DNA from 3 places in the Arthrobacter sp. UYEF3 genome. Region 1 is predicted to be linked to each of the others. Evidence: riboswitches for the same ligand, from Rfam matches in the RefSeq annotation. Region 1 holds a riboswitch; each other region holds the start of a gene.
What was found. A riboswitch is a leader RNA that binds a small molecule or an ion and turns the genes downstream of it on or off. The one in region 1 is predicted to bind S-adenosylmethionine.

Region 1 (4,203 bases):
AGGATGTTTTCCGCGAACCGCAGGCCCATAGCGGTGAACACGCCGCGGGGGTAGCGGCGGAAGACCTCGGCAACGCCGTAGCTCTTCTGGCCCGCTTCGACCTCCTTGCGGGCCTCGAGGAAGATGGGGGCATCCTGGACCTTGGTGCGGATGTAGTAGCCGATCAGGACGATGACGGCGGACAGCCAGAAGGCGACCCGCCAGCCCCAGCTCAGGAAGTCAGCGGAGGACAAGACCGAGGACAGGATGTACAGCACGCCGGTGGCGAGCAGGTTACCCATCGGGACGGCAGACTGCGGCCAGCTGGCCCAGAAGCCGCGGGACTTGCTGGGGCTGTGCTCGGCGACGAGGAGGACGGCTCCGCCCCATTCACCGCCAACGGCGAAGCCCTGGGCGAAGCGCAGGAAGACCAGCAGGGCCGGCGCCCAGTAGCCGATCTGCGCAAAGCTGGGGAGGCAGCCCATCAGGAAGGTGGAGACGCCGACGAGGATGATGCTCAGCTGCAAGAGCTGCTTGCGGCCGAATTTGTCACCGAAGTGGCCAAACACGATGCCGCCGATGGGGCGGGCGACGAAGCCCACCGCGTAGGTCAGGAAGGCGGCTAGGATTCCGTCCAGTTCCGTGCCGGAGTTGGGGAAGAACATCTTGCCGAACACCAGGGTGGCGGCAGAGGCGTAGAGGAAGAACTCGTACCACTCGACCACCGTTCCGGCCATCGAGGCCGCCACTACCTTCTTCAGGCCGGACGTTTTGACGTCGGGCTCTTCTGCGCGCCTTGCGGCGGCGTTTTCCGTACTCATTGGGACTCCTTCGATGTCTCCGTCGACACCCCGTGAACCTGAGGCTTGTGTGAGTTGTGACACACAGCGTTATTCTCAACGAGTATGGACTGCCATCGGCGCAGGCTCAACGACCATTCGCGCAGAGCGCGTCTGCAAAAATGCACAGTCGATGGCGCCGCCGGCTATCCGAAGAAGCCCTCGCGCAGCTGATCGCTGAGCTGGCCGATCTCGGTCAGGAAGCCGTCGTGGCCGATCGGAGCCTCGATCACGTGCACCGGCACCTCTCCCGGCAGAGCGCCGGCGAGTTCTCGGGACTGGGCCGGGAAGTACAACCGGTCCGAGTCCACGGCAGCCACGAAAAACTCCGCGGTGGCCCGGGAGAGGGCCTGCTCCAGGCTTCCGCGGCCGCGGCTGACATCGTGGCTCATCAGTGCCTCGGTGATGGCGATATAGCTGTTGGCATCAAAGCGGCGCACCAGTTTGTTGCCCTGGTGGTCCAGGTAGCTCTCCACCTGGTAGCGGCCGCGGCCGGCAAGCGATCCGGCCTCAAGCGGAGCCTCGGCCGCCTGCGGGTTCCGTCCGAAGCGGCCGTCCAGCTCGGCGGCGGAGCGGTAGGTGATGTGGGCGATCCGGCGTGCCAGGGCCAGACCGGCATGCGGCTCCGGTCCGCCGTAATAGTCCCCGCCGTTAAAGTGGGGGTCCTGGCGGATGGCCAGGGTCTGGGCCTGGGCGAATGCAATCTGCTCGGCGGTGCTGCTGGCGCCTACCGAGATCACGGCGCAGCGCCGGACCCGTGCCGGGTAGCTGACGGCCCATTCGAGGGCGCGCGCTCCGCCGAGGGACCCGCCCAGTACGGCGTGCCAGCAGCCGATCCCCAGAGCGTCGGCGAGCCGGGCTTCGGCGTCGGTGCTGTCCCGGAGCGTAACCAGCGGGAAGCGCGAGCCCCAGGGCCTGCCGTCCGGCGCGGGCGTCGAGGGCCCGGTGGAGCCGTAGCAGCCGCCAAGGATGTTGATCGAGACGACGAAGTATCTGTCCGTGTCCACCGGCGCGCCGGGGCCGGCCAGCTGCTCCCACCACCCCGGTTCCTCGCCGGCGCCCCGGGTGACGTGGGTGTCTCCGGTCAGGGCATGCTCGATCAGAACCGCGTTGGACGCGTCCGCGTTGAGGGTCCCCCAGGTCTCGTAGGCGAGGGTGGCGTCCGGCAGGGTGGCACCGGATTCGAGCGCCAAAGCGCCGATTCGAAGATGCCGCACGGTCCCGTCCGGGACGGACCGGGCCGCGATTTTGGCCGCTTTTTCGCCTGCCTTTTCGCCTGTGTTGTCGCCGGCTGCGCGGCTCGCTGCTTCGCTGTGGGGTGCACCCGTGCGGGTGGCGGCAATCGTCATGTGCGGGACCTATTCTTTGCGCTTGCCCGCCGTCAGCTGACCGGCAGGCCAGGTCTTCACCCGGGGCACCCCGCCGCAAGAGGAGGGTTGCCGGCCAGCAAGCCGGGGCTGTCACTGGCACTCATGACCTGCCTCGATTCTACGAAAGACGGCGGGGCAGGCGCGAAGATTGTGACGGCTGTGTGACCTCAGGCGATTTTGGCCGCCCGGAACCCGGCCTCAAGATCAGCAATGATGTCATCGATGTGTTCGAGTCCCACCGAGAGCCGGACCAGGCCGGGGTGGACGCCGGCGACCGCCTGCTGTTCGGGCGAGAGCTGGCTGTGCGTGGTCGACGCCGGGTGGATAACCAGGGATCGCACGTCACCGATGTTCGCCACGTGGGAGTGGAGTTCGAGGGCGTCGACGAAGCGCTTGCCGGCCTCCGCTCCGCCGGCAATAGTGAAGGAAACGACCGCGCCGGTGCCCTTCGGGCCGTACTTGCGGCCGCGCTCATACCAGGGGCTGGACGGCAGCCCGGCGTAGGCGACGGATTCGACGTCGTCCCTGGCCTCCAGCCATTCGGCCACCTTGATGGCATTGGCGACGTGCCGTTCCACGCGCAGGCTCAGCGTCTCGATGCCCTGGGCGATGAGGAAGGCGTTGAACGGCGAGACGGCCGAGCCGAGGTCGCGCAGCAGCTGGACCCGGGCTTTGAGGATGTAGGAAAGATTCGCTCCCAGGGCTCCGTCCGCCCCGAGGTCCCGGGCGTAAACCAGTCCGTTATAGGTGGGGTCCGGGGTGTTGAAGCCCGGGAAGCGCTCGGGGTCCTTGCCGAAGTCGAAGTTCCCGGAGTCCACGATCACGCCGCCAATCGCAGTGCCATGGCCGCCGAGGTACTTGGTGGCCGAGTGCACCACAATATCGGCGCCCCACTCGATCGGCCGGATCAGGTACGGGGTGGAGAGCGTGTTGTCCACAATCAGCGGCACCCCGGCATGGTGCGCCACGCCGGCAACGCCTTCGAGGTCCAGCACATCCTGGCGCGGGTTGGAGACTACCTCGCCGAAGAACAGCTTGGTGTTCGGCTGCACGGCATCACGCCACTGCTCCAGGTTGTCCGGGTCCGCCACAAAGGTCACCGAGATGCCGAATTTCTTCAACGTGTGCGCCAGCAGGTTGTACGTGCCGCCGTACAGGCTGGGGCTGGCGACCACATGCTCCCCGGCCTCCGCGATGTTGAGGATGGCGAGGGTTTCGGCGGCCTGGCCGGAGCTCAGCAGGAGGGCTCCGAGTCCGCCCTCCAGGCTGGCGACCCGCTGCTCCACCGCGTCCTGCGTGGGGTTGCCGATTCGGGTGTAGATGGGGGCTAGTTCGGCGAGCGCGAAGCGGTTGGCTGCGCTTTCGGCGCTGGGGAAGACGAACGACGTCGTCTGGTAGATGGGCAGCGCCCGGGCGCCGGTGGCTGAGTCCGGCTCCTGGCCGGCGTGGATCTGGCGTGTTTCAAATGACCAGGCGTTAGACATTGGAGAACTCCCTGTGTCCGGGCACAGGCCGGCCCTGGCCTCCTGGGCCCGGACGGCTCTGGCGCCGCGCTTGCCTTCCGGCGGACGCCGGACGGCCAGGTCTTCACCCGGGGCACCCCACCGCGCAAGGAGGGTTGCCGGCCAGCAAGCCGGGGCTTGATGCTGGCGCTCATGACCTGGCTCTAGTTTAGGAAGGCCCACTGGCGTCTGGATAGCTTTATGACGAAGATGAAGTCACGCTCGTCGGCGCCGGCCTGACCCGCCATTGCCGTCGTCGCCGCTCTCACCGCTGCCTCCGGCGTCATTCTGGCCGTGCGGATCCGCTGCGAGGACCGCCAGCAGCAGCCGGCCCGCAACGGCGCCCCGCAGCACCGATGCCGACGCCGCTGCCCATTCCTTCTGCGGATTCCCGACCTTCAGCATCGGCGGCCACGACCTGTTTCCGATCAGCACCAAGCCGGCCCTGGCCTGCCGGATCTACCCGGCGGGAGACAGCGGCCCGGGACAGCCGTCGCCGGAATCCCTCCGCCG
Region 2 (4,203 bases), on a different contig from region 1:
ACGACGGCGTCGGCCCTCACCTTGAACGTTGAACGGCAGACGATGCACAAGCGGCTAAACAAGATCCAGGCCCTGCTGGGCGGGGACCCGCGAACCTCCGGCCGGCTGCTGACCCTCCACATCGTCGCGGCTGCCGCCGCGTCGCCCGCCCCGCGCCCGGCCCGGCTGGCACCCTAGGCCCGCCGCCTAGAGCACTCGGCGGATGGTTTTCTCGAAGCTGGTGACGTGCTCAAAGGCCAGTTCCGCGGCCCGTTCGGCTTCACCGTCGGTGCCACCGCCCGCTACGTCGACGCGGAACTCGACGAAGGGCCCATCCTCTCCCAGCAGGTGGTGGAGGTAAACCACACCTTCGGCCCCGACGAACGGGTGGCGGCCGGGCGGGACACGGAAGTGCAAAGCGCTATCCGATGCGGTCCGCTGGCACTGCGAAGGCCGCGTCATACTGCAGGGCAGGAGGACAGTGGTGCCGCGCTAGTCCCAGTGCCCAGGCGCGGAGCCTACCAGGTACCCGGCACGGCGCACCCGCCGGGTTAGGTCCGACCGCACGTCCGCTGTGTCTTCCCGGAACGGCCCGGCGTCCTCGAGCACGGACCGGCGATAGGCCCGGATGTTAAGCGCCGCCTTCCGAGTCAGCAGCCGGTCCAGCTTGACCGGCCACCGGTCACCGCAGACCGCACCGGTGCGCCAGTCACCGAAGCCTTGGAGCATCCGTTTGACGGTGTGCCGGGAAAGGACGCCCTTCGCGTCGACAAGCATCACAACCTCGCCCGCGGCGTGCCGCAGGCCCAGGTTCAAGGCAGCGGCCGTGCCGGCGTGGGCCTGGCCGAGGACCTTGATCCGGAGATCGGCCCCGGCAAGGCCGCGCATCAGTTCGGCAGTGGTGTCGGTGGAGCCGTCATCGACCAGCACCACTTCGTAGCGGTCGTAGCTGGTCAGCTGGATGGACCGCACGCAGTCCTCGATAACGCCCGCCTCGTTGAAGGCCGCGACGATGATCGACACCGCGGGCCATTCGTCCAGCAGGGTGGGCTCCCCGCGGCGGCGCAGGGCGCCGCGGATCTCAAACCACAGCGACATGGGCATACGCCGCCGGAGCCTGCCGGAAGGATCCCGGATTGAAGGAGGGCAGCGCGAAGGATGCCAGGACGGCGTCGAGCAGCTCCGGGACGAGCCCGCTGTTGGCGCCGAACCGGGCGTTGACTTCGAGCACCACCGGGGTCCCGTCCGCACGGCGCCGGACAACGACGTCGACCGGGCCGGTCAGCCCCAGCACGCGGACCGCGGCCAGCGCCGCATTCCCCGCGTCGATGGCTTCCCCCGCCTCGACCCTGCGGGCAGCCGACGCATTGCCGGCGATCCCGTGGGCCATTTCCGTTTTTTCGACCACAATGACGAACGGCGGCGCGGCGTTGTGCGCCGGTGTTCCGAAAACCATCGGACCGTACTCGGTTCCCGGAATAAATTCCTGCACGATCTGGCCGGTCGGCAGGTGGTGCCAGTCCACTTCCCCGCTGCCGTCGACGAAAATCGCACCGCGCCAGCCCCCGGCGGTTCGGGGCCTGACAACCACCGGGCCGCCCAGGGCTTCCATGGCGGCGTCCGCGCTGGCGAAGTCCCGCGGAACCCCGAACCGGGGGACGGGCACACCGGCCGACTGCAACTGCCAGGCGGTATACAGCTTGTCGCCGGCGAGCGCCACCGGCCCAGGGTCGCCGATGACGACGCGGACGTCGGGGCCGAACCCGGCCCGGGCGGCCGCCAACTGCGGCAGTTCCTCGCCGACGGTGGGAATGACGAGGTTGACGTCTTCGACGGCCACCAGCCGACGGAGCGCCGGGACCATCTCCGGGTCCGATGCCTCGGGTACGCGGACCACGGTGACGCCCGCGCCTTCCGGAAGCTCACGGATGTCGGTACCCAGGACCGGAACACCCCGCGCTTTGAGCTGGGTCGTGATGGCCTGTCCCGCCGGCCCGCCGGCGCCCGTGACGAGCGCGCGGGGCTTCACAGCGGGTCCTGTTGGTGAATAGTGACCATAAAAATCCAATTCCTTCGTTGAAGTTCCGGCCGCCCCAGTGCTGCACCGGACAAAACTGGTGGATGGACTTGTCCCCTCAGTAAAAATGAGAGACCTATCGGATAGCCCGAGTAGGGGCTACCCGAATATGCGCCTTGGGCCCCCACACGCGGTTCAGGTACTACTGAGCTGCCCGGGCCTGTGTCCCGGAATGCCGCGGGCCCCGTGCCACGTGACCTCACATGACGACGGCGGCGGTGGCTGCCGCCGTCGTCGGTGTTAGATTTTTTGTGAGTAATGAGCCCCGGCGCCAAGCCCTGACTTGCCGGGCGGCAACCCTCCCTTTCGCGGCGGGGTGCCTCAGGTGAAAACTCGGCAATCGACCATTCGAGCTGCAAGCGTGAAGTAAGGAGTTCCGTCATGCCTGACGCGTCCGCACCCGCTGTGCCCGGCACAGCCCCCGCCCCTGCCGTGCCCCGAGCGGCCGCCGGAGAACGACTGGCCTACCGCCTGTTCACCGGTCCCGATGACCGCAGCTTCTGCGAGCGCGTTTCGGCCGCGCTGGCCGAGGGCTATGTCCTGCACGGCAGCCCCGCCGCAACTTTCGACGGCAGCGCCGTGATCGTTGCCCAGGCCGTGGTGCTGCCGGCAGCAATCGCCGGCGCCGACGGCGAGTGCCGCGCATGAGCTACGCCGCAGACCTGACCCCGCAGGAGGCCTGGGCCAAACTTGGCGCCGGCGCCACGCTGGTGGACGTTCGCACCAAGGCGGAATGGGAACAGGTCGGCGTACCGGTCACCACATCGGCCACCGACAGCCGGCGGGATCCGCTGTTCGTCCAGTGGAACCTCGCCGGAGGAACCCCCAACCCGCAGTTCCTGGCGCAGCTTCGAGAGCAGGCACCCGCACCCGACGCCGAACTCGTCTTCCTGTGCCGCTCCGGCGTGCGCTCGGTCGCCGCCGCGAACGCCGCTGCCGCGGCCGGCTACACCGCTTACAACGTGCTGGAGGGCTTCGAGGGCGAACCTGACCGGTCCGGGGCCCGCACCGTGAACGGCTGGAAAAACCGTGGCCTCCCCACCAGCGGTGGAAGCACGAAATGAGTTTTAATCCCGATGCCCTGAGCTGGAGCCCCGAAACCCAGGCCGTCCGCGGCGGCCTCGACCGTACCGGGTTCCAGGAGACAACCGAGCCGGTCTTCCTGAACTCCGGCTTCGTCTACGAATCCGCCGCCGCCGCGGAGCGGGCCTTCAGCGGCGAGGACGAACGCTTCGTCTACTCCCGCTACGGCAACCCCTCCGTAGCCACCTTCCAGGAACGGCTCCGACTGTTGGAAGGGACCGAGGCATGCTTCGCCACCGCGTCGGGCATGTCCGCGGTATTCACCGCCCTTGGGGCGCTGCTGGCCGCGGGCGACCGCGTCGTCGCCGCCCGGTCACTGTTCGGCTCCTGCTTCGTCATCCTCAATGAGATCCTGCCGCGCTGGGGGGTGGAGGCTATCTTTGTGGACGGCCCGGACCTTGAGCAGTGGCGGTCGGCGCTGGCGGTGCCAACGACGGCGGTGTTTTTCGAGTCGCCGTCGAACCCGATGCAGGAAATCGTGGACATCGCGGCCGTGAGCGAACTGGCGCACGCCGCCGGCGCCACCGTAGTGGTCGACAACGTCTTCGCCACCCCGTTGCTGCAGCGCTGCGGCGAGCTGGGCGCGGATGTGATCGTGTACTCCGGAACCAAACACATCGACGGTCAGGGCCGGGTTCTCGGCGGCGCGATCCTGGGCAGCAAGGAGTTCATCGAGGGCCCGGTCAAGCAGCTCATGCGCCACACCGGCCCCGCGCTCTCCGCCTTCAACGCGTGGGTGCTGAGCAAAGGCCTGGAGACCATGGCGCTGCGGGTCAACCATTCCTCGGCCTCCGCGCTGCGGCTTGCCCAATGGCTTGAGGAGCAGCCGGCCGTGGGCTGGGTGAGGTACCCGCTGTTGGCCTCGCACCCGCAGTACGAACTGGCCGCCCGGCAAATGAAAGCCGGCGGCACCGTGCTCACGTTTGAGCTTGCGCCCCCGGCCGGGCGTTCGGCGAAGGAAGCCGCCTTCGCGCTGCTGGATGCATTGCGGATCATCGATATCTCCAATAACCTCGGTGATTCCAAGTCGCTGATCACCCATCCGGCCACCACGACGCACCGTG
Region 3 (4,203 bases), on a different contig from region 1:
GAGCAGGTACAGGGCCACCGCACCGCCCACCACCTCGGCCAGGTCGGTGGCCGCGGCCACGATTTCGGCCTGGACCCAGAAGGCCCTGCGCGAGGCCGGCCTGAGCCGCTCGCCGAGGATCTCGGGAAGACTCTTGCCGGTGACGATGCCGAGTTTGGCGGACTGGTACTGGACCAGCACGGCCATGACGTTGGCGGCGACGAGCACCCAGACCAGCAGGTAACCGTACTTCGCCCCGGCGGTGAGGTTGGCGGCCACGTTGCCGGGGTCCACGTACGCGATGGCAGCGACAAACGCCGGGCCGAGCAGTCCCAGGAGGGCGCGGCGTCGGCCCCGGACCCTGCGGACAGGCGGCTGCCCTGCGGGCGGGGGTTCGTGTCCGGTGACGTCAAGCACTGCGGGCTCCGATGAAAGTTCCTGTCGGCCTATATCGAAAAGTTAGGTACACCGAAATACTAGGCGCGGCCGCTGTTCCGCGCAATGCGGGCGCCACCTCAGGCCTTGGTGGCGCGCCAGCTTTGCGTCAGGTAGGGAAGCAGCAGGATTTCCCCGCCGTCGTGCCCCAGGTGCGTGTGGAGGTACCAGTCAAGGTTGCCGAGCACCTTGGCACGGGTGTCCTCGCCGGCGCGCAGGTAGTAGCTGCGTGACTTCGCCAGTTCCAGAATGTCCTGCGTGCCCACGGGCTCCTCCCAGCGGGTGAGATGACTCTCCAGCCCGGTGAATCCGGGGCCCAACGGCGGCTTGAAGTCCGGTTTGTGGACGTCGCCGGCATGCATGATCCGGGACAACCGGTGCACCCAGGGGACCGAGGTGTCGAGCTGGTTCCAGATCAGGCCGAGAACGCCGTGCGGGCGAAGGATCCGCGCCACCTCGGTGCTGGCCAGCAGTGGATCGCACCAGTGCCAGGCCTGTGCCACTGTAACCAAGTCGTACGCCGCCGGCGCCAGGCCCGTGTGTTCGGCGGTGCCCTCGACCGCGGTCACGCCCGGCAGGGCCCGGCGCAGCTGTCCCAGCATGTCCGGCGACGGGTCCACGGCCACGGTCCGGAGCCCCCGCGCAACCAGCAGGGCCGTGAACTTGCCGGTCCCCGCCCCCAGGTCGACGACGTCGCTGGCCGCCGCCGGCACGAGCCAGTCGGCTGAGTCCTCGGGGTAGCCGGGCCGGACCCGGTCGTAGTGCTCGCCGCCGTCCAGGAAGCTCCGGCCAAGCTCCCGCCGCCGGTCCTGGTGCAATTTGGGGCCGCCCCGTGCCACGTGCGATCTCCTTCGGCAGCTGAAGCTGGGTACCTATCGAATTTACCGCACGCGGCGGGCGAGGACGCTCCCGGTGCTAGCGGCTCCCGACGCCGGCCGCTCCCGTTGCTAGTCGAGCGTGCAGGGCGCGGCCCCGGCCGTGCCCGGCGTGTTGGGAGCCCACTGCGGGTAGCTGCGGGTGTCGTTGGCCGGCACCCAGCGGCCGGCGTCCACGACATAGTCCCAGCCGAGGCCGTTCCGCCGCAGCTCCTGGAGCCCGGCGAGCAGCCGCCGGGCGTCATCGAGCCGGGACCCGAGGCCAAAGCTGGCGCGGAGCGAACCGGCCGGCAGACCGAGCCGCTTCAGCAGCGGGTGCGCGCAGAACTGGCCGTCGCGCAGGCCGATCCCGTGTTCCGCGGACAGATATGCGGCGACCAGGCCGGCGTCGTATCCGGCGACCGAGAAGTTTACGACCCCGATCGTCCCGGGGCCGTCCGCCAGTGCGGTGTCCTCGAAGATGTGGTGCACGCTCACGCCTTCGATCTGTTGCAGCCCCTCGACCAGGAAGGAGCGGATGGCATCCTCGTGGGCGTGCCACTGCTGCTCGTCAAGTGCCTCGATCACCTGGCTGGCGCGGGCCAGCGCGGCCGCGCCGAGGACGTTCGGCGATCCGGCCTCATGGCGGGCCGGCCCGGTGGTCCAGCTGACACTGTCCAGCCGCGCGTCCCGCACGGCGCCGCCCCCGGCCAGGTACGGGGTGCCGGCGTCGAGCCAGTCCGGCCGGCCGACCAGCACGCCGGCGCCGAACGGGGCGTAGAGCTTGTGGCCGGAGAAGGCCAGGTAGTCGACGTCGTCCGCGGCAATGTTGATACGGCGGTGCGGGGCCAGCTGGGCGGCGTCAACGGCGATCCGGGCGCCGAATTCGTGCGCGAGGGCGGCGAGCTCACGGATCGGCAGGATTTCGCCGGTGACATTGGACGCGCCGGTGACAGCGAGCAGGCTTACGCCGCCGCGGGCGAGCTCCCGACGGAGCCGCGCCAGGGTGCCGGCCAGGGTAGGGGCTGCGACCACGCTGCGGTGCGGGACGCCCTGCCAGGGGAGCAAGTTGGCGTGGTGCTCGATGTCCAGGTAGAGCACCTCGCCCGTGTGCCGGCCGTGGGCAACGGGCAGGCAGCCGGCCAGCAGGTTCAGCGAGTCGGTGGTGTTCCGGGTGAAGATTACGGAATCGTCCGGGCGTCCGCCGACAAAGCCGCGGACGATGTTCCGGGCGTTTTCGTACACCGAGGTGCTCAGCTGGGAAGCGTAACCGGCGCCCCGGTGGACGCTGGCGTAGAACGGCAGGATCTCATTCAGGAACGCGGAGACCACCGACAGGGCCGGGGCCGAGGCGCCGTAATCCAGGTTCGCGTAGCGGACGTGGCCGCCCTGGATCAGCGGGGCCGGGATTTCGGCGCCGGAGACCGCGGACAGGGGCCGGCGGGCGGCGTCGAAGCGTGCCGCGGAAAGCTCCGGGCCGGCGGGGTGGGTGGGGATGGTGGCAGTCGTCATGGGACCTCGCTTGAAAAGGACCCCGCTGACAGGGATCCGCGCTTGCCGTGTCCGCTCCGGACCGGCCAGGTCGTCACCCGGGGCACCCCGCCGCGAATGGAGGGTTGCCGGCCAGCAAACCGGGGTTTAGCGCTGGCACTCGTGACCTGCACCGAGCCTAAGACATGGCCGGCCGAACCGAAAAGGGAAGTCCGGATTGTGAAGCGTTATGTTACGGCACGGCGCGGCCGGCCCTCCCTGGAGCGGGCCCGCTACAGCAGGTCGTCGAGCCCCGGGTTGAGGCGCTTGAGGACCTCAGAGTGGAGGATCGAGTTGGTGGCCAGGGCGTTGCCGCCGAAGGGGCCATCCTCGCCCTCGAGCGAGGTGAAGCGGCCGCCGGCCTCCGTCACGATTGGAACCAGTGCCGCCATGTCGTAGAGGTTGAGTTCCGGCTCGCAGGCGATATCGACGGCGCCTTCGGCCACCAGGCAGTAGGACCAGAAGTCGCCGTAGGCGCGGGTGCGCCAGACTTCCTCGGTCAGGCCGAGGAACTCGTCGAGGTTGCCGCGCTGTTTCCAGCCGCCCAGGCTCGAGTAGGACAGGGAGGCGTCTGCGAGCTGGGAGACGTTGGAGACCTTCAGCCGGGTGGCGGCTGCGAGGGAACGGCCCATGTACGCGCCGGCGCCCTTGGCCGCCCACCAGCGTTTGCCGAGCGCGGGTGCGCTGACGACGCCGACGACGGGTTCGCCCTCATCGACGAGCGCGATCAGCGTGGCCCAGACGGGGACTCCGCGGACGAAGTTCTTGGTGCCGTCGATCGGGTCGATGATCCAGCGGCGCGAGCCGTGGCCGGAGCTGCCGAACTCCTCGCCGAGGACGGCGTCGCGCGGGCGGGAACGGGACAACTGACCGCGGATGGCTTCCTCGGCGGACTTGTCGGCGTCGGTGACGGGGGTCAGGTCCGGCTTCGTTTCGATCCGGAGGTCGAGGGCCTTGAAACGGCTCATGGTCTGGGAATCCACGGAATCTGCCAGTACATGGGCAAGGCGCAGGTCATCGTTGTAGCTCGAAGCGGGTTGACTCATGGTTACAAGCTACCGTCAAAAAGCGCGGCGGCCGGGGAGGCCACGTCGCAGCCGCCGAGGAGACGCCGTTTGGGAGACGCTGCTAGGAGACGCTGCCGAGTTCCTTGGATTCCTGCGCTTCCATCCGCGGATCCGTGCCCAGCAACCGGCGCAGCGAGGCGAGCCGGGCCGGCCCGGACGGGCCCGCATGGCCGGCCCGTACCCACGCGTCCACCCCGCAGTTGACGGCTGCGGCGTCGTGTTTGCAGCCCCGCTCGCAGTCCTCGGTGCCGGGCGCCAGATCCGGGAAGGAGCGCAGGATCCGGTCCGGGTTTACATGGGCCAGTCCGAAGGAGCGGATGCCGGGAGTATCGATGATC

Region 2: it holds a riboswitch for S-adenosylmethionine, as region 1 does, so the genes downstream of both, ABIB14_RS12450 (DUF1737 domain-containing protein) here and metX (homoserine O-acetyltransferase MetX) in region 1, are expected to answer to the same signal.
Region 3: it holds a riboswitch for S-adenosylmethionine, as region 1 does, so the genes downstream of both, ABIB14_RS00330 (aminotransferase class V-fold PLP-dependent enzyme) here and metX (homoserine O-acetyltransferase MetX) in region 1, are expected to answer to the same signal.

The regions. Positions count from the first base shown of each region.
Region 1 is NZ_JBEPNK010000004.1:38,151-42,353, reverse strand. It holds gene ABIB14_RS03850 (MFS transporter) at 1-800, opposite strand, end outside; gene metX (homoserine O-acetyltransferase MetX) at 965-2,167, opposite strand; SAM riboswitch class IV at 2,181-2,296, opposite strand; gene ABIB14_RS03840 (bifunctional o-acetylhomoserine/o-acetylserine sulfhydrylase) at 2,356-3,672, opposite strand; SAM riboswitch class IV at 3,734-3,849, opposite strand; gene ABIB14_RS03835 (hypothetical protein) at 3,907-4,125, opposite strand.
Region 2 is NZ_JBEPNK010000016.1:77,368-81,570, reverse strand. It holds gene ABIB14_RS12470 (PucR family transcriptional regulator) at 1-177, shown strand, start outside; partial or broken gene ABIB14_RS12465 (formyltetrahydrofolate deformylase) at 262-475, shown strand; gene ABIB14_RS12460 (glycosyltransferase family 2 protein) at 472-1,077, opposite strand; gene ABIB14_RS12455 (ATP-grasp domain-containing protein) at 1,061-2,008, opposite strand; SAM riboswitch class IV at 2,311-2,424, shown strand; gene ABIB14_RS12450 (DUF1737 domain-containing protein) at 2,438-2,704, shown strand; gene ABIB14_RS12445 (rhodanese-like domain-containing protein) at 2,701-3,120, shown strand; gene ABIB14_RS12440 (O-succinylhomoserine sulfhydrylase) at 3,117-4,203, shown strand, end outside.
Region 3 is NZ_JBEPNK010000001.1:79,597-83,799, forward strand. It holds gene ABIB14_RS00320 (Nramp family divalent metal transporter) at 1-396, opposite strand, end outside; gene ABIB14_RS00325 (class I SAM-dependent methyltransferase) at 495-1,253, opposite strand; gene ABIB14_RS00330 (aminotransferase class V-fold PLP-dependent enzyme) at 1,362-2,780, opposite strand; SAM riboswitch class IV at 2,814-2,927, opposite strand; gene hisN (histidinol-phosphatase) at 3,032-3,844, opposite strand; gene rsgA (ribosome small subunit-dependent GTPase A) at 3,927-4,203, opposite strand, start outside.